2 regions of the Nostoc sp. MS1 genome follow, and region 2 is predicted to be linked to the other one. Evidence: predicted binding sites of a transcription regulator. Region 2 holds the regulator's gene; the other holds the start of a gene.
The links. Region 2 encodes NtcA, which controls nitrogen genes in cyanobacteria. Its sites were predicted from a motif close to TNTGTANNNNNNNNTACANA; they were not measured.

Region 1: the regulator NtcA is predicted to act here: its motif matches at 3,727-3,746, upstream of glnA (type I glutamate--ammonia ligase).

What each region holds. Positions count from the first base shown of each region.
Region 1 is NZ_AP023441.1:961,292-967,029, forward strand. It holds gene NSMS1_RS04160 (pentapeptide repeat-containing protein) at 1-2,354, opposite strand, end outside; gene apcB (allophycocyanin subunit beta) at 3,000-3,509, opposite strand; gene glnA (type I glutamate--ammonia ligase) at 3,870-5,294, shown strand.
Region 2 is NZ_AP023441.1:2,805,718-2,811,455, forward strand. It holds gene fabI (enoyl-ACP reductase FabI) at 1-325, opposite strand, end outside; gene ntcA (global nitrogen regulator NtcA) at 917-1,588, shown strand; gene NSMS1_RS12155 (DUF3084 domain-containing protein) at 1,768-3,258, shown strand; gene NSMS1_RS12160 (pre-16S rRNA-processing nuclease YqgF) at 3,364-3,810, shown strand; gene NSMS1_RS12165 (DUF3146 family protein) at 3,903-4,166, opposite strand; gene NSMS1_RS12170 (glycerophosphodiester phosphodiesterase) at 4,383-5,390, shown strand; gene NSMS1_RS12175 (ATP-grasp domain-containing protein) at 5,447-5,738, shown strand, end outside.

The DNA.
Region 1 (5,738 bases), 1.8 Mb from region 2:
GCAAAACGATTACCTTTAATTAGTAACTGTACCGCATTACTACCACAGTAACCAACTTCTGTTTCAGTTTTGCCTTTAGTTCCTTTAACTACCTCTAACAAACGTTCATTAGCTGATGCAGACAACATCGGACACATCAAATCCAACACTGCTTTTGCTAACAGGGTTTTACCAAAAGTCTGAGTTAAATCAACCTCACTTATCCCCTGGTCATAGGGTATAACATCAACAATTTCTCGAAAATCATCAGCTAAAATCCCCAATTCCCTAGCAAATTTATAAGCAACAAAAAACTCTAGCAAAGACCGATGAGCCGGATAATAATCACCATCTGCATTACGAATTAACATGGTTTGCCCCATCATGTCATAATGCCAATGGTCTAAATCTTTTTGTTCCTGTACTTCTTGACCGAAACAACGCCGAATGCGGTCTGGAAACTCCTTATAATTGAGAGTCATCGTCTCAGTAGACAGCATTTCCCAAGATAATTCACACAGAAAATATAACTTCTGTGCCATTGTGGTAAAAGTGCGTACAGATTTAATATCCCGTTCCATCTTGTGACGCACTGCATAAAGATAAACACGGGAAATATCTACAGGTTTTCCCGCTTCAATCTCCGGTAAAGCCTCAATAATTAAATCAATCATCACCGGACGACGCGCCAAATCTAATAATTGTTGATTGTGAGTAATATATTCGACAATTTCCGGTTTAGCTTTAAAACTAATAATTTGCCTAATTTGCTCATCGTCCAACTTCTCTAATTCCAAAACTTCAAACTGCGGTGGTTCTCCCGTTAAATTAGCAGTAGAAGCTTTTAACTCAGCATTTAATAACCTGCGTCCCTCCAAAGCTTCAGGGAAATGTTCTGTGCGACAGGTTAAAATCGCCTTTGCACCAGGAACAACCACCTTAGCAAGCCGCCAAAAATTATTGATCATCTCTTGACGATCTATTCGCGCGGCCATTTCGTCAAAGCCATCAAAAATTAATAATAATTTACCCATACGGTTTAGCTGTTCAAAAACCGAATAATTTGCTAAACCAATTTGATGTTTGCGGAAAAAGAACTCAGAAAAGAGAGATTCAATTGTCACCGCTTTTGCATAATCCCGCAAAGGAACCACTACAGGAATACGCGGTAAAGGTGAACCCTCTTGTTTTGCTTGTCGATATTTTTTCAAAGCCTCCCAAGCGTAATGAAAAGCAAACCAAGTTTTACCAGTACCAAATTCCCCTAAAATTGATAAATGTTCCTTCACTGGATCAGCCAACCAGTTATTAACATAGCGGTCAATCCAACCATCTTCTCTACCATAGTGGCTAATGCCAATGCGCCCCTTCGTGGCTAAATCAACTTCCTCCTTAATACAAGCCAACGGCACATAATATTTATCAATTTCCTTTTCTATTACCTGTTGTTCCAACCATTCAAAATAACCAGTAAAATCAGCATCAGCCTCAATTAATTCATCTAACGTATAACAATAAACACCTGAGTCCTTAAATTTTTCACATTCCTTTCTAGCCAACTTACTGACTCTCCGAGGTGCAACCACCCACCCTTCATCAGTTTTGTACTTTTCTATCCCTTCCTTAACAGCATTCACATCATTAATATTTGCTTCTCCCTCAACTCCCCGAATCAAAATCCGGTCATAACCACGGCGTTTAGGGATATTAATAATCCATTCAAAATATTCAGCTTCTAAAACTTCAGGCTGTTCAAATTTATAACCAAGCGAATTAAACCAATCCCGCAAACTTCTAGCTAATTCTGTTTCTCTCGCTACTGGTGACGGTGGTAATAATTGCTGAGAACTTTGTAATAACTGGTTAACTTGTTCTTGAACGGCTGCTAAATTAAGGTGGCTTACCTGTTCCCGAATTTGATTTAAAGTACGTTGTAAACTATCGAGTTTATGGTCTTGTAAAATTTCTGTTGGTGTTCTAGCTCGTTTAGTAATTTCAATAAATAAACTAGCAAATTCAGCTAATTCCTGACGACAATCGATTTTCTGCCGTTTAATTTCATCACCAATAGCAAAACTCTCAATACAATTATCTAACTTTTTAAAATCAAAATTTTTATTTTGACTAAATGCCTTTTCAAACTCACTTTGAATCTCAGGTTCCCTGAATAACTCTAAAATAACCTTGGGTTTTCCAATCCCATATTCAATTAAAGTATAAACATAAACACCCTCAAAATCATTTGATGGGTCATCAGGCTTGAGGTTAAATTTTTGCAAAACTTGTAATACTTTTTCATTGTGCCAGAGCTTATCTTGCACATTCTCAACACCCTGACCAACTAATGCACTAATAATGTCATCAATGATAAACATACGTTTTATCAATATTTAGTAATACAACCCCGATCATGAAATGGTTATAACCTAGTATTACTTAGAAAATCCACAAGAAACTGATAATTTATACAAATTCAAAGCCTCTCATCCCGTGGGGGAGAGGTTTGGAGAAGGGTCAAAATCTCCGTCACAAAACGATAAATCATAACTTATGTATTTTTCTTTCTTCGTATGAAACAAACCTACTGCTTTTTAAGGAACATTTAAGATATTTAAAATATTTGATACATCACCAAACACTTTTAAAACATCAAATAACATAGACTGCAAAGATTTTTTATGTTTAATTTATATTGAATCATGTAAATAAATGTTTACAGGTTATTATTAATAATTAAAAAAAGTAAACGCACCTTGCCAATAAGGTCAAAGTGCGATATCTGCAATATTCTTATTTTAAGAATCAACTAGACACAGAAAACTAGACAAAAAGCAGATTGTAATTCTTACCTTCTGCCTCTGGTTGGTGAATCTCGACTTCGCTCGATTACCGCGCAGTCGTTCTCTACGTTCGCGGAGCGTGTCGTAGACAGAGGCTGCGCTAACGCCTTAGCGTCTCTGTTCTCTGCGAGAGGCTACACCAACGCGCAGCGTCCTGGAGGGAAAGAGAACCACTGCCTTTTACACATCTTGCTCGCTTAACTCGCGGGTGATGTGGTCAAAAGGTTCATCAACAAAAGCGGTGTTGGTAATACCTGCACCGACAACTTGAGACTTAACCAAATCCTTGAGAATTTGCACACCACGCACTGTAGGGCCAATGGGTACACCCAAAGAATTGTAGGTTTCCCGCAAGCCTTGTAGCACCCGCTCATCTAAAACATTGGTGTTACCTGCAACCAACGCATAAGTAGCGTAGCGCAAGTAGTAGTCCATATCTCTTAAACAAGCTGCCAAACGACGAGTAGTATAGGCATTACCACCGGGACGAATCAACTCTGGTAGTTCTTCAAACAACTTAGAGCCTGCTTGCTTGACAAGTGCTGCTGCATTAGAGTTAATTGCGGCGGCTGCTTGTACACGAGCAGTACCACTATCAAAATATTCTTTGAGGGTATCGATCGCATTCCGGTCAAAATACCGACCAGCAACGTCATAATTCTTAATTAAGCTTGTTACCGCATCGCGCATTCCTTCTTCTCCCAATCGTTGCTATCTATGATTTGATATTAATTTGGTTGCACTACGCACCAGTAATAAATTTTTGTGCTATTAAAAATAGATTCGGCACAAAAACGATCTATCTGTTACTTATGGATTCTATGCCAAAGTTGACCCCTATGTGATTAACTTTCCCCTTTTGTGTAGATATCGAAAGAAAGGTTAATATTACCTGTAATCCAGGCGTTCTGTAACAAAGGCTACAAAAATAACTAATGTTTAGAATCTAGGATATTTCAGGTGTGTCATCAACTTTGTTCCAATCAGTAGGGTTTAGATGCTTTGGCGATTCTGGTTTGAATTTAAGAAATTGGCAGAGAAGGAGTAAAAATGACAACTGCACAAGAAATCTTGAAAAAAATTCAAGATGAAAAAATTGAGCTGATTGACCTCAAGTTCATCGATACAGTAGGTACTTGGCAGCATCTCACCGTCTACCAAAATCAAATCGATGAAAGCTCCTTCACCGACGGCGTTCCCTTCGACGGTTCTAGCATCCGGGGTTGGAAAGCAATCAACGAATCCGACATGACAATGGTTCTCGATCCTAACACTGCGTGGATCGACCCATTCATGGAAGTTCCTACCCTCAGTATCACCTGTAGCATCAAAGAACCCCGTACAGGAGAATGGTATAATCGTTGTCCACGGGTTATCGCTCAAAAAGCTATCGACTACCTAGTTTCTACTGGTGTTGGTGATACAGCATTCTTTGGCCCAGAAGCTGAGTTCTTCATCTTCGACAGCGCCCGCTTTGCCCAAGGCGCTAACGAAGGCTTCTACTTCCTAGACTCTGTAGAAGGTATTTGGAACTCTGGTAAAGAAGGTACACCAGATAAACCCAACCTGGCTTACAAACCCCGGTTTAAAGAAGGTTACTTCCCTGTTGCACCAACAGATTCTTTCCAAGATATTCGGACAGAAATGCTGTTGACGATGGCGAAATTAGGCGTACCCATCGAAAAACATCACCACGAAGTAGCAACTGGTGGTCAGTGCGAATTAGGCTTCCGCTTCGGTAAATTAATCGAAGCTGCCGACTGGTTGATGATTTACAAATACGTCATCAAGAACGTTGCTAATAAGCATGGCAAAACTGTTACTTTCATGCCAAAACCAATTTTTGGCGATAACGGTTCTGGTATGCACTGTCACCAGTCTATCTGGAAAGATGGCAAGCCTCTATTCGCGGGTGATAAGTATGCAGGTTTGAGCGAAATGGCGTTGCATTACATTGGTGGTCTTCTCAAGCACGCACCAGCGCTGTTAGCAATTACCAACCCCAGCACCAACTCCTACAAGCGTCTAGTTCCTGGTTACGAAGCACCTGTTAACTTGGCTTACTCCCAAGGAAACCGTTCTGCTTCTATCCGTATTCCTCTGTCTGGGACTAACCCCAAAGCCAAGCGCCTAGAGTTCCGTTGTCCAGATGCTACTTCTAACCCCTACTTGGCATTTGCTGCCATGTTGTGTGCAGGTCTTGATGGCATCAAAAACAAAATTGACCCAGGCCAGCCCTTAGATAAGAATATCTATGAACTCTCTCCAGAAGAACTGGCGAAAGTTCCTTCCACACCCGGTTCTTTAGAACTTGCATTGGAAGCACTAGAAAACGACCACGCATTCTTAACAGAAACAGGCGTATTCACCGAAGACTTTATCGAAAACTGGATTGATTACAAACTGGCTAACGAAGTTAAACAGTTGCAATTACGTCCTCATCCTTACGAGTTTCATCTCTACTACGACGTTTAATTAATAAGCGTATCTACGAGTGTAAACTGCCACCCTTGCGGGTGGCTTTTTTTGACAATTCTTATGTGTTGGTTGTGGACTACTGACGTTTGACTGTCAACTGTTAAGTGTCAATGAACCTCATAACTCAATACGGTTCAGTTAAGCTTTTGATCCTCCCTAACCCCCTTTAAAAAGACTACGGTGTACACACAAGTCTGATAACCTAGTCCCACAATCTTTTGATCCCCCCTAACCCCCCTTTTTTAAGGGGGAAACAAGAATCAAAGTCCCCCTTTTTAAGGGGGATTTAGGGGGATCTAGAAGAATTGGGTTCTACTAACTGAACCGTATTGCCTTATAACTGTGTAATTTAAAGAAGTCATAGCTGACTATGAATATTTGACTATTAATATGCTCTTTACATATTGTACTTAGGTATTATGTTGTAATTTAAAACTAATA
Region 2 (5,738 bases):
GGCTAAAATCTCCTGTCAAATCATCTCTGTTAGCAAAAGCCAAACAATGAATCAGAATATCTAACCTGCCCCATTTATCGCGGATAGTATCAAAGGTGGACTGAATTTGTTCATCGTTTTGAACATTACAGGGAACGAATAAGCTGGGATTGAGGGGTTCTACAAGTTCCGCAACTTTTTTCTCCAATTTGCCGCGTTCATCTGGTAGGTAAGTAATACCAAGGTTCGCTCCTGCTGCGTGCAGTTGTTGGGCAATTCCCCAGGCAATGGAGCGATTATTGGCGATACCTGTAACCAAGGCATTTTTTCCGTTCAGATTCAGCATATACAATTTTGATGTGCTTATTTTGATTTATTCATTAGGAGCATACCTGAATCGTTGACCTATTGGTTAGTGGTTATTGGTCATTAGTCCATAGTCCATAGTCATCGGTCAGTTGTTCGTAGCATTACGGAAATGGAAGATGAGGAAGTAGGTGGAGATGAGGTAGATGAGGTAGATGAGGTAGATGAAATAATTCACTCCTGCCTCCTGCCTTTTGACTGTGGACTAATGACTAATGACTAATGACAAACGGAGTCCTTTATCTATGTTTTATACATTGGTTACAAAAATGTTTATTATTAATGGAGTTTTTTAGAATAAAATGTTTGTTAATTCTTAAGATATTTTCAAGATTACTTAATTTTTTCTGTAAGAAACCTGATGGTTAGAGCAAGTAGAAGTATCTATCAAGAATTGATGGCTAAAAATAGCAGAAATTAGGTATCATTATGAACAAATATCCTTAAAGTTGTGTGTTTGAGTATAGGAAAGTACAGAATGGTTAACGGTGCTTTATTCATTTTTCAGGTGTATTCTTAGGTAATTAGTTTTTAGTTTTTTATTATTCCGGTATTGGGTAGGGGAAGGGAGATGATCGTGACACAAGATAAGGCCCTAGCAAATGTTTTTCGTCAGATGGCAACCGGGGCATTTCCGCCGGTTGTAGAAACGTTTGAACGCAATAAAACGATCTTTTTTCCTGGCGATCCTGCCGAACGAGTTTACTTTCTTTTGAAAGGCGCTGTAAAACTTTCCAGGGTGTACGAGGCAGGAGAAGAAATTACAGTCGCACTGCTACGGGAAAATAGCGTTTTTGGAGTCCTGTCTTTGTTGACAGGAAACAAGTCAGATCGGTTTTACCATGCGGTGGCATTTACTCCAGTAGAATTGCTGTCTGCACCCATTGAACAAGTTGAGCAAGCACTTAAGGAAAATCCTGAACTATCAATGTTAATGCTGCGGGGTCTATCTTCGCGGATTCTGCAAACAGAAATGATGATTGAAACTTTGGCTCACCGAGATATGGGTTCAAGGTTAATCAGTTTTCTGTTAATTCTCTGCCGTGATTTTGGTATTCCCTGTGCAGATGGCATCACCATTGACTTGAAGTTATCTCATCAAGCGATCGCAGAAGCAATTGGTTCCACTCGCGTTACTGTTACGAGGCTATTAGGGGATCTCCGCGAGAAAAAAATGATTTCCATCCACAAAAAGAAAATTACTGTGCATAAACCAGTGACTCTCAGCAGACAGTTCACTTAAAATCAGCCCAGTTAACTGTGATCAAGGGTGGGTGGCGCATGTTATATTTTTGTAAATAACGCATATAGTTGGAACAAAGTCGAAAACCTTGGTAATTTCAGCTATTGCCACCCTCCCATCCTCCACAGATAATGATTGAAAGTAGTAGGCTGTATCTGGACGCAATTCGGTAGCAGAAGATGACCACCGGGTACATCCTCATCGCAGCAATTTTAATTCTGGGAGGTGTAATTGCCACTGTTGGCGATCGCATCGGCACAAGAGTTGGCAAAGCACGCCTCTCACTGTTTAATCTACGCCCTAAAAATACGGCTGTACTGGTAACTATTATTACTGGTGGATTAATTTCTGCCACTACCTTAGCTATTCTATTTCTTGCTGATGAAGGGCTACGGAAAGGGGTGTTTGAGTTAGAAGATATTCAAAAAGACCTCAGACAAAAACGAGAACAGCTCAAAGTTGCTGAGGCACAAAAAAGCCAAGTAGAAGCTGAACGCAATAAAGTTAATCAAGAGTTAGAAATCACCAGAAGCGATAAAAGACAGGTAGAAACTCAGCGCGACGAAGCGAAGAAAGAGAAACTAAAAGCACAGCAAGATTTAGCACAAACACAAGCACAATTCCAGCGCACACAAAGCCGGCTAGGTCAAGTTGTCACGCAATATCAAAAAGCGATCGCCGAACTGCAAAACGTTTACAATCAAAGACAAGCACTACAAGCCGCAGTTGAACAACTCAAGACAGAACGGCAAAAGCTATATGCTGAAGCCAAAAAAGCTATAGAACAGCGTGACAAAGAATTAGCTAACCGTAAACAAGCCATAGAAGAACGCGATAGGGAACTAGCTAACCGTCAACAAGCCGTAGAACAGCGCGATCGCAAAATTTCTGATCTGGATAAAATCATTCAAAACCGTAACCTAGAAATTACCCAAAGAGAAGAAGTACTAGCCAAGCGAGAATCTCGCCTGAAAGAATTAGAAAAACAACAGGATTATTTAGAACAAGAAGTAGCTCGACTGGAAAAATATTATCAGTCATACCGCGACTTACGTTTAGGCAAATTAGCCTTAGTTCGTGGTCAAGTTTTGGCTTCTGCTGTGGTGCGTGTTAATCAAGTTACCGCAGCACGTAAGGTAATATCGCAACTGTTGCAAGAAGCAAACCGTAATGCTAGTTTTGGACTAAGCGAACCTGGGGCGAACTCGGCAAATACCGAATTGCTACGCATTACTCCAGATAGAGTTGAACAACTGATTCAGCAAATAGATGATGGTCGAGAATACGTAGTGAGAATATTCTCGGCTGGCAACTATGTCAGAGGAGAAAAGCAGATAGAATTTTTTGCTGATGCGGCTAGAAATGTATTGGTATTTTCAGGAAGCGAAGTTTTGGCTACAACCACAGCCAATCCTAGCAGTATGACATCTTATGAATTAAGACAGAGGTTAGATTTATTAATTTCTGCTTCTCAATTTCGCGCTAGGAATGCAGGAATTGTTGAAAGCGTGCAAATAGATGGTACAGTGCTGCGCTTTGTTGCTTTATTGAGTCAAATAAATCAATCAATAGAAATTAAAGCTGTCGCTGCCGAAGACACATACACAGCCGGGCCTTTAAGAGTGAGGCTAGTAGTAATTCAAGATGGCAAAGTTATTTTGAGTACTTAAAACCAATTTAGCGATTGAATAAAGATATTACAAAAGCGACAGATATATTTATTTTCTATGTGAAATTTTCAATAACTATTTGTATTAATTTATTTTGAATTTATGATGATTGTTAGTGAATTTTCTCCAACACAACCAGTTATCTTAGGCTTTGACCCTGGTAAAGATAAGTGTGGTTTAGCGGTGATGGGATTGGATCGGCAATTATATTATCATCAAGTCATTCCTTCCCCAGAAGCGATCGCCAATATTAATAAACTCAGACAAAAGTTTCCCATTTCTATGCTAGTTATGGGCAACCAAACCACAGCCAAACGCTGGAAACAGCAACTACAGCAAGAGTTAATCGAGGCATTAAATATTGTATTAGTAGACGAGCGCTATAGTACCTTAGAGGCACGCGATCGCTATTGGCAGATGTATCCCCCTAAAGGAATAACAAAGCTACTACCACAAGGAATGCGCCAGCCGCCACGCCCCATAGACGATATCGTCGCTATTCTTTTAATTGAACGATACCTAAATCGCCTTACAGAGTCGGTTAATGGTTAATAGTCATTGGTCATTAGTCATTAGTCATCAGTCAACAGTCCATAGTCCATAGTCAAAAGGCAGGAGGTAGAATTACTTCTAACTCAGCACTCTTATAACTGTGCGCGAATCTTAAAAGCATAGTCTCCTCCTGGTTCTAGCTGATAATCTTGCTGTTCCAAGAAGCGACCGAGGGGTTCTTTAATTAAAGCCCGGCCTTGAGATGGCTTAACTAAAAGTTCTCCTCGACGGAAATTCCATTGAAAATGCCATTCAAAATCGCCAGCACTCACTTCACCTTCTAAGAAGCCGTGTTGCCAAGATTGGCGGGTAATTTTGACATGGGCTGTGGTTTCTGGCAAACGTTTAGCACTCACAATGCTTGGTGTTAAATATGGAATAAAATTTGAAGCTTAATTATGTAAGCTATTTCTTTTATTTACCAAACTTCGCCCAAATCGACAAACTGACAAAATGAGTATTTATAGTTTTGATAAGTATATATCACCATTCATCTGAAAGAAGTAGATGACTCTGTTGACCAATGACTGTTGACTGTTGACTATGGACTAATGACTAATAACTAATGACTAATGACTAACCTTATTATTATTGGACACCGGGGCGCTAGCGGTTATCGCCCAGAACATACTTTAGCTGCATATGAACTAGCTATTAAGATGGGGGCTGATTATATCGAACCTGATTTAGTTTCTACTAAGGATGGTGTTTTAGTTGCGCGTCACGAAAACGCTTTAGCAATTTTTAACCCTGATAGTACGCTTAATACTACTGATACTAGTACAGATGTTTATTTACGTCCAGAGTTTGGCGATCGCAAAACTACTAAAGTCATAGATGGACGTTCTATTACAGGCTGGTTTACAGAGGATTTTACCCTAGCAGAGTTAAAAACTCTCCGCGCCATAGAAAGGATTCCTACTATTCGTCCTCAGAACACTGAATATAATGGGTTATTTGAAATTCCCACTTTTCAAGAAATCATTAATTTAGCCAAGCAGCAAAGTTCTTCACTTGGACGGACTATTGGTATTTATCCAGAAACAAAGCATCCAACTTATTTCGATTCTATTGGTTTACCAATGGAACAGAGGTTAGTAGAGATTCTTGATACTAATGGATATGTTGATGAAGCAGCCCCAGTTTTTATTCAATCATTTGAAGTTAGTAACTTGCAAAAGCTCAATCAATTAACTGATGTCTGTTTAGTGCAATTAATTAACAATAATGGACAACCTTATGATTTTCAAGTTAATGGAGATGTTCGCCAATATAGCGACTTGATTAGAACTAAAGGTTTAGCAGAGATTTCTACTTATGCCAATGGAATTGGTGTTCATAAAAACTTAGTTATTCCAAGAGATAGGCAAAGTAAACTATTAACGCCTACCACTTTAGTTAATGATGCTCATGAGGCTGGGTTAGTAGTTCATACTTGGACGTTTCGTAATGAAGATGTTTTCTTGCCTAAAAATTTGCAAGGTAAGCCACAAGAGGAATATAAAATATTTTATCAACTGGGTGTTGATGGTGTATTTAGTGATAACCCAGATACAGCTTTTACGATGCGTTCTAGCTGATTTACTGCCTTATAATTTTAGGATGATAATTTTGCGATTGTTTATAAATCTACTCTATGAAAGCTTATATACAAAAAAACTCTGAAGGTGAATTTGCTACTGTTAATTTTTTTGCTGCTTATGATAGTTTTAAAAAAATGGGTTGGGAAATTGTTCCTTTTACTAAAGGGGAATCTTTTCTAGATTTAGAACCAGATAATGTAGTAGTAGGATATGTTGATGCTGTTCATGCAGCCCTTAAAAGATTAAACATTCCTTGTCCAACCGAAATTAACTATCCAGTAGAGTTACATGAATTTTTAGTTAGAAGAATCTGGAAATCAAAAATCAATTATATTGCTAGTCATC